Regions from separate parts of the Rhodoferax sp. RT4P68 genome, predicted to be linked through region 1. Evidence: predicted binding sites of a transcription regulator. Region 1 holds the regulator's gene; the other holds the start of a gene.
What was found. Region 1 encodes LexA, which represses DNA repair genes until DNA is damaged. Its sites were predicted from a motif close to ACTGTATNNNNATACAGT; they were not measured.

Region 1 (4,198 bases):
AGGGTCTTTTCCCGCAGCACGGTGCCCAGGCCGAAGTTCGCCGGCATCGATGCGGTCTTCAACCCGGACTGCTGCCACGCGCCGTGCTTGAGGTTGCCGATGTACTGCGGCAGCCGCTTGGTCGCAGCCATGATCAGAGCCCAGGTCAGCTCTGCAGGCGCCACTGGCGAACCCACGCCTTCGGCCACGGCGATGCCGCGCTCGGTGCAGGCCGCCACGTCCACGTGGGCACCGACACGGCCGGTCTGGGCGATCAGCTTGAGCTTGGGCAGTTTCTCGATCAACAGGCGATTCAGGTGCGTACGCTCGCGGATCAGCACGATGATGTCCGCATCGCGCAGCCGCACCGAAAGCTGGCCTAGTCCCTTGATCGTATTGGTGAAGACCTTGGCCGCGTAGGGATCGAGCTTGGCAGCGCAATCGAGCTTGCGCACCGCGTCCTGGTAGTCATCGAGGATCACAATGTTCATGCGGGCATTGTGCCTCGCGTGCCGTGCAGAGCCGGCCAGCCAGACGGCTTCGACGGGGCTGCCGTCCGGGCTGGCGGCCGTGTGACATCGGCGTGTTGGCCGGCGTGTTGGCCGGCGTGTCAGCCGGTGCGTCGGCCGGTGCGTCAGCCGACGACGCAACGCTCGGCGCCGTCAGTCAGCTGCGGTCGAAACCGCTGGCCGCTTCTGCAGCGGCCAGCCGGTCCAGTTCGGCGCAGACATCGGCCATACGGCCGGAGATCACCATGCGGCCCGCCGCGTTGCGCGCCTGGTGGGGCTCGACGACACGCAGCACCCGCAGTGGCATCGTCGCGCCGGCCCGATGCGGCCCGCGCTCTGTCAGCCGGTCGCTCCGGTTGGCAGCGCTGGCCCATCTGCCGAGCAAGCGGCGCGCCAGACGGGCGACGCGGTGCCGCGCTGCAGGCTGCACCGGCGGCGTGCCGCTCCGGTGCACTCGGGCTGGCGCAGTGCTGCTGGCACGGCCAAGCTGTGGCCAGTGCAGTTCGAGCCACGCAGGCAGGGCTTGAACCACGCGAGCGGCTGCGAAGATTGCGATTCCCATGTCAACTCCTCTCCCCGAAATAAGGGGGTGTACACAGGCAGGATTGGTCGATAAGCCCGCAGCGAGAGGGTTGTCGTGCCACTGCACGGCCAAACGCCCGCCACCTCGCGCTGCGGACAAGTACGTACCGCTTACATCAGCATGGTGTTGCGGATCAGGCCGACGGCCAGACCTTCGATTTCGAACGGCTCACCGGGCTCCACGACGATGGTCGGATAGTCCGGGTTTTCGGGTAGCAACTCGATGTTGTCCTTGTTGCGCCGGTAGCGCTTGACCGTGACTTCGTCGCCGATGCGGGCGACGACGATCTGACCGCTCTTGGCGTCTTTGGTGGCACGCACTGCCAGCAGGTCACCGTCCATGATGCCGATGTCGCGCATGGACATACCGCGCACGCGTAACAGGTAATCGGGCTTGTGCTGGAACAGGCTGCTTTCGACGTAATAGGTCTGGTCCACATGCTCCTGCGCCAGGATCGGCGAGCCGGCCGCCACACGGCCGATCAAGGGCAGTGCCAGCTGAGCCAGCTCTTGCAGCGGCAACATGAATTGCTTGTTGCGCGCGGCGTGCAGAGAGCGCAGCATGTCGCCGCGCAACCGGATGCCGCGAGATGTCCCGCTCACCAATTCGATGGCGCCCTTGCGCGCCAGGGCCTGCAGGTGCTCTTCAGCCGCGTTGGCGGACTTGAACCCCAGTTCGCTGGCGATCTCTGCGCGAGTCGGGGGCGCGCCGGTGTTGGCAATGGCGGACTGGATCAATTCCAGAATCTGTTGCTGCCGAGCCGTGAGCTTGACAGGGAAGGCATTGGACGAAGCGTCGGACATGGCATTTCCTTTCGGGCTGGAGCAGTTCTGTTGATATTTCCAGTATCTGTATTTTTAACCAGTTTTCTGCACTGTGCAAGCATTCGCTGCAGCTTGCCCACCTCGGTCGGGATTTCGTGGCTTCCTGCAACGGGGGTACGGAGGCGTCAGTGGCCGTTGCCTGCCACGGCCGTCGTGCAATGGATTGCGCATGCGGACCCACCCGCGCAGGCAGGGCGTGCTGACCTGCGCAGTCCTGCGCTTCGAGAGTGTCTTGTGGGAGCGTGAAGGTTAGCGGCACGGGCTTGCATCCGTGCATCGGCAGTCGGCGCAGGCAGTCCGGCAACGCCGCCTGCACTGTGGCGAGCCTGAATATCAAACCGTGTTGTCAGCGCTGCCATGAGCACTGCACGTTTCGGGCCGTACGGCCGCAAGTTGACTGGCCGTGCCTCGCATGCTGCGACGCCTCGAACGTCCGCCCGTCGAACCGCCGTCAGGCAGCAGGCAGCGTGCGCCTGGTGGCCGTCAGTCGGCCAGGGCTGCCAGCGCGCGCGCGGTGATCTCGTCGACCGTGCCCGTGCCCGAGATGCTGCGGTATTTGGGTGCCTGCGCCGGGTCGGCTGCAGCCCATTTGGCGTAGTACTCGACCAACGGTCGGGTCTGTGCGCTGTAGACCTCCAGGCGCTTCGCGACGGTCTCCTCGCGATCGTCGTCGCGCTGCACCAGAGGCTCGCCCGTGACGTCGTCGACGCCCTCGACCTTGGGGGGGTTGAACTTGGCGTGGTACGTGCGGCCCGACGGCGCGTGCGAGCGGCGCCCGCTCATGCGTTCGATGATGGCGTCGAAGGGAACGTCGATTTCCAGCACGTAGTCGAGCTTCACGCCCGCGGCCTTCATCGCGTCGGCCTGGGGGATGGTGCGGGGGAAACCGTCGAACAGGAATCCGTTGGCGCAGTCCGGCGCGGTGATGCGCTCCTTGACCAGGCCGATGATGATGTCGTCCCCCACAAGGGCACCCGAATCCATGACCGATTTGGCCTGCACGCCCAACGGGCTGCCCGCCTTGACCGCAGCGCGCAACATGTCGCCAGTGGAGATCTGGGGAATCCCGAACTTTCTGCAGATGAAGGTGGCTTGCGTGCCTTTGCCGGCGCCCGGCGCGCCCAACAGAATCAGTCTCATGGATGTCCTCGGATGTTGTGAAGCTCGCGACACTGCTGGCAGAGCGTGCCGCCGCAGTGTTTCATGCGACCGAGGATAGCATGCGACCTTCCGTGATTTGCGCTCTTGACGCCGGCCCGCACGTCCCCCAGGCGCCTGCGGCGAACGGTTAGAACAGCCGCCGCACGCGCTCCAGGTCTTGCGGAGTGTCCACGCCCACCCCCGGCGGCTCGTGCGTCACGTGCACGGCGATCTCGTGGCCGTGCCACATCGCGCGCAGTTGCTCCAGGGCCTCGATGTTCTCGATAGGCGACTGTGCGAGCAGTGGAAACTGGCGCAGGAAGCCAGCGCGATAGCCGTAGATGCCGACATGGCGCAACGGCGCGAGCGCGGGCAGGGCGGTGTTGTCGGCGGCGTAGCCATCGCGCCACCAGGGGATCGGGGCGCGGCTGAAGTACAGCGCGCAGTCGCGCGCGTCCAGCACTACCTTGACAACATTCGGGTTGCGCAGATCGTCGATGGTAGTGATGGCATGGGCCGCCGTGCTCATGCTGGCTTGCGGGCGCTGCGTCAGCAGGTCTGCCACGGCATCGATCAGCAGAGGGGCGATCAGCGGTTCGTCGCCTTGCACGTTGACGACCACGTCCTGGCCGTCCAGGCCGAGCAGAGCGCAGGCCTCGGCCAGTCGGTCGCTGCCGGAGGGATGGTCGACACGCGTCAACACCGATTCGACACCGTAGGCCGCGCAGGCCGCTGCGATGTCGGCGCTGTCGCAGGCCACCACCGTGCGCGTGGCGCGCGACTGCATGGCGCGTTGCGCGACCCGCACGACCATTGGCACCTCGCCCAGCAGAGCCAGCGGCTTGTTGGGCAGCCGCGTGGACGCCAGGCGCGCCGGGATCAAGACGGTGAACGGGGCCATCAGCGTTCGATTTCGTCGTCGCTCAGGGTGCGGGCCTCGTTCTCCAGCAGGATGGGAATGTCGTCGCGCACCGGGTAGGCCAGCCTGGCGCTGCGCGAGACCAGTTCCTGGCGTTCGCGGTCGTACTGCAGCGGCCCCTTGGTGACGGGGCAGACCAGCAGTTCCAGAAGTTTGCTGTCCATGGCGGGGTCAGGAAGTCGAAACCGGCAATGGTACCTGCGGCCCTGTCGAGGAAGGCGTCGGCGAGCCCAGCATGCGGTCG
Region 2 (4,198 bases), on a different contig from region 1:
GGTGGATCCTGACCATCTGCTCAAGCCCTCTAGACGGCTGGACGGCCACCAGTCGAGACGGTTCGGCGGCTGAGATCCAGGTGCCCTGAACCACACAGCCTAGAAGGCAGGTACCGGTGCGAAGGGGGCGATGGAACACCGGTGCCCGAAGCGCCTGCGCCACTGCCAGCACCAGCGCAGTGGCCCGCGAGATGGCCGCGCCACAGGTGCGCAGGCCGGAGCGTCCGGGTGCCCGCAGATCGCCGCCCGTGCCAGGCGGGCATTCGCCGGGCGTCGCAGGACCCGGCTGCCCATCTTCCTCCCCCAGTGTCGCGTGGTGACGGTCGTGTCCTCGAGGCTGCGGTTGTCCATGGCCGCCGTACCCTACGGCGGGGCGAACATCGGCCTCCACCATGCTGCGCTGGCCCCCAGGCACAGCACGTACGATGTGCGCTCTTGCGCCCGCTGCCATGAAGGATTGAACGGCCGATGTGCTACTCCGCCCAGATCAAGGCCGACTACCTGCGCTTCACCAGGGAGTACGGCGCCCAGCTCAGCCTGCACGACTTTTACGATGTGTTCTGGCGCCGCCTGACCGACCGCAAGATCCAAGTCCCGCGGGCCGTCGAGTCAGCGTTCGCGTCACCGCTGACCGACGAGGCGCGCGCGATCAAGGCCCTGATCGGGCAACACGCGGCCGCGCACGCGCGAGTGCTGCGTGGGGAGCAGGCCAAGCAGCAAGAACGCTTGGACAAGGCGCAAGCGAAGCTGCTCGTCAAGACGACGAAGACGGCGACCGAGGAACGGCGCATCGCCCACAAGAAGATCGCCGAGCTGCAGCAGCGCTTCGACCAGTTGGAGCGCACCGAGCTCAGCGCTGCGGACGCGCGCTTCTTCCCCGGCAGCTACGTGCCCGTGATGGTGGTGGAGAACGGCGAGCGCGTCTTCAAACCCATGCGCTACCAGTGCCGGCCTTGGCACGTGCCGGCGACGTTCGATGCCCAGTACCCCGGCACCTACAACGCGCGCAGAGACAGCCTTCGGCAGTTCTGGAAAGAACTGTACGGAACCCACCATGGTGTCGTCATCCTGAGCGCGTTCTTTGAGCACGTGCCGCTGCACATGGCAGAAGGGCGGGCGCTGGCGCCCGGTGCGCTCGCGCGCACGACACAGGTGGAGTTTCGGCCGGAGCCGGCTCAGGACTTGCTGGCGGCCTGCATCTGGTCGCGTTGGTCGGGGCCGGGGGAGCCCGATCTGCTGTCCTTCGCGCTGGTCACCGAGGACCCGCCGCCGGAGGTGCTGGCCGCCGGACATGACCGCTGCATTTGCCCGATCCAGCCGCAGGACCTCGACGCCTGGTTGCGGCCTTCACGCGCGGACCTGGCGACGCAGGATTCGATCCTGGACCGGCGGATGCGGCCCTACTTTGCGCACGCGATTGCCGACCGCAGCGCAGCCATCCATGCGGGACAGTCGGCATGAGACTGCCGCTGCCATCGAGGCGCGCGCAGGCGCTGCGTCGCTGAGGACGGCGGCCGGGGGCGGCGCGGCGAGGGCCTCCAAGATCCGACAGACGCACGGATTCTTTCGTGGTACTGTATGGATATACAGATTGACTGCCATGTCCGCTCTCCCGATCTTCGACCCACCAGCCGCCGCGACTGCAGGCGCCTTGTCTGCGCTGGCGCTGCCGCGCCGCGTGGCGCAGGCCGTCTGGCGCGGTGACGCACTGGGTACCCGCCAGGCCGACACGTGCCCGACCGGCTGGCCTGCCCTGGATGCCGAACTGCCAGGCGGCGGTTGGCCACGGCAAGCCATTGTCGAAGTCCTGGCGGCCCAGCCGGCCGTGTTCGAATGGCGCCTGTTGGGTGCGGCCCTGCGCCGCACGGCAGACGCGGGCGGCCAGGTCGTCGTGGTGGCCCCACCGCGCGATCCGCATCTGCCCGGTCTGCAGCACATCGGCGTGCAGGAGCGCCAGTTCATCTGGATCCAGGCCGCGTTGCCGGCCGAACGCTTGTGGACCACCGAGCAACTCATCAAGTCCAACGCGGCCGGGGCGGTGGTCGCCTGGTTGCCCCAGGCGCGGCCCGAGCAATTGCGGCGCCTGCAGGTGTGCGCGCTGGCCTGCGAAGCCCTGGTGTTTTTGTGCCGGCCTGAAGCGGCCCGCCATGAATCGTCGGCGGCACCACTGCGCGTGCAGGCGTCGGTCGGCGCGGACTGGGAACTGACGGTCCAGATCCTGAAGCGCCGCGGCCCGTCGCACGATGTGCCCCTGGTGCTGCCCTCGGTGCCGGGGGGACTGGCGTCGGTGCTGACCCCCCGGACGCGCCAGCCCAGCCGATTGATTCCGTCTCAGGAGGCCGCCGATGCTGTGGGCCGCGCTGCTGTCCGCGAACGGCCCCGACGGCACGCCACCGTCGGATGACGCGCTGCGAGGCCTCGCGCTCTGGACGCTGCAGTTCACGCCGCGCGTCGCAGTCGTCGAGGACGCGGTGGTCATCGAGGTGGAGGCCAGTGCGCGTCTGTTCGGCGGCAAGCGCGCGTTGCGCGACCGCGTGGTGCAGGAGGCGCCCGAGGCCGGCGTGACGGCCGTCGCCTGGGCGCCCACCAGCCTGGCCGCCCTCGCGCTGGCCAGGGTGGGCCAGGAGAACGGCGTGCGGGCGCCGCTGGCCAGCTTGCTGGACCGGTTGCCGATGGACACGCTGTCGGCCGTGCGGCCGCACCGCACGACGCTGACCCAGCTCGGCTGCAAGACCCTGGGCGACATCCGAGCCCTGCCGCGTGGTGGCCTCAGCCGGCGCTTCGACGCCCAGCTCCTGGTGGCGCTCGACCAGGCCTACGGCCTGCGTCCGGAAGCCCACACCTGGGTCGCGCTGCCGGACACCTTCCAGGCCCGGCTCGAGATGGTGTCGCGCGTCGATACCGCGCCCGCACTGTTGTTCGGCGCGCGCCGCTTGCTGGTGCAGCTGGGCGGCTGGCTGGCGGCCCGGCAGGCCGGCACGACGGCGTTCACGCTGCGCTGGCGGCACGACGCCATGCGGGCGCGTGATGCCGGTGACGGCGGCGAGCTCACCGTGCGCACGGCCGCGCCGATGCGGGATGTCGAGCACCTGTGCCGGCTGCTGGCGGAGAACCTGGCGAAGGTCCAGCTGAAGGCGCCTGCGGGTGAACTGGAACTGGAGGCGCTCGACGTGCAGGCCTTGGCGGCGCTGAGCACATCGTTCCTGCCGGATGCGATGCGCCAGGGCGAGTCGATGACGCTGGTGCTGGAGCGCATCGCCGCCCGGTTGGGTCCGCAGCGGGTGCTGCGGCCGGTCATGGTGGAGGACCACCGCCCGGAGTGGATGCAGCAGTGGCAGGCGGCGCCATTGCCGATGCCCAAGAAGGTGGTGCGGCGCAGCCGGTTTCCGCAGCCGACCTTCGTGCTGCCCGCGCCCTTGCGCCTGGCGGTGCGCGACCACCGCCCGCTGTACCAAGGGCCGCTCCAGCTCGTGGCCGGGCCACACCGTGTGGAGGGGGGCTGGTGGCACCGTATCGGCGAGGACGGCGCGCAGACCACGCGCAATGTCGTGCGCGACTACTGGGTCGCGTTCAGCGCGCACAGTGGCGTGCTGTGGGTGTTCCAGGAGCGGCTGGCCGGGGACCGGTCGACCTGGTACCTGCAGGGATCGTTCGCATGAGCGTGGATGCGCGCGCGGGCATCCCGGCGTATGCGGAGTTGCGGTGCCTGAGCAACTTCTCCTTTTTGCAGGGGGCGAGCTGGCCCGAGGAACTGGTCGAGCGGGCCCAGCACCTGGGCTACAGCGCCCTGGCGCTGGTCGATGAATGCTCGATGGCCGGCGCCGTGCGCGCGCATGTCGCCGGTAAGGAGCACGGCCTGAAGGTGCTGCACGGTAGCCAGTTCGCGGTGCAGGGCGACACCCCGTGCACGCTCGTCGTGCTGGCCTGCAACCTGAACGGCTACGGCAATCTGTGCGAGTTCATCACGGGGCTGCGGCTGACCTCGCCCAAGGGCACCTACCGGCTAACGCTCGAGGCCGTCGATCCGCAGGACCTGTCCGACTGCCTGGTCGTCGTGTCGCCCGACCGCGACGCCTGCGATGCCCAGCTGGAACGGGTGGCCCGCTGGCTGTTGAGTCGCTTTACGGGGCGTTGCTGGCTGGGGGTTGAGCTGTACCGCGTGCTGGACGACGAGATGTGGCTGCACCGGCTGCGCCAG

Region 2: imuA (translesion DNA synthesis-associated protein ImuA) is a predicted target of LexA. The motif match lies at 1,574-1,591, and genes of this name have one in related genera.

The regions. Positions count from the first base shown of each region.
Region 1 is NZ_JBWMBB010000006.1:28,723-32,920, forward strand. It holds gene AC099J_RS14415 (D-2-hydroxyacid dehydrogenase family protein) at 1-470, opposite strand, end outside; gene AC099J_RS14420 (hypothetical protein) at 646-1,050, opposite strand; gene lexA (transcriptional repressor LexA) at 1,182-1,874, opposite strand; gene adk (adenylate kinase) at 2,379-3,035, opposite strand; gene kdsB (3-deoxy-manno-octulosonate cytidylyltransferase) at 3,184-3,936, opposite strand; gene AC099J_RS14440 (Trm112 family protein) at 3,936-4,118, opposite strand; gene lpxK (tetraacyldisaccharide 4'-kinase) at 4,126-4,198, opposite strand, start outside.
Region 2 is NZ_JBWMBB010000012.1:222,464-226,661, reverse strand. It holds gene AC099J_RS23880 (response regulator) at 1-73, shown strand, start outside; gene AC099J_RS23875 (SOS response-associated peptidase family protein) at 469-1,461, shown strand; gene imuA (translesion DNA synthesis-associated protein ImuA) at 1,601-2,404, shown strand; gene AC099J_RS23865 (Y-family DNA polymerase) at 2,346-3,659, shown strand; gene AC099J_RS23860 (error-prone DNA polymerase) at 3,656-4,198, shown strand, end outside.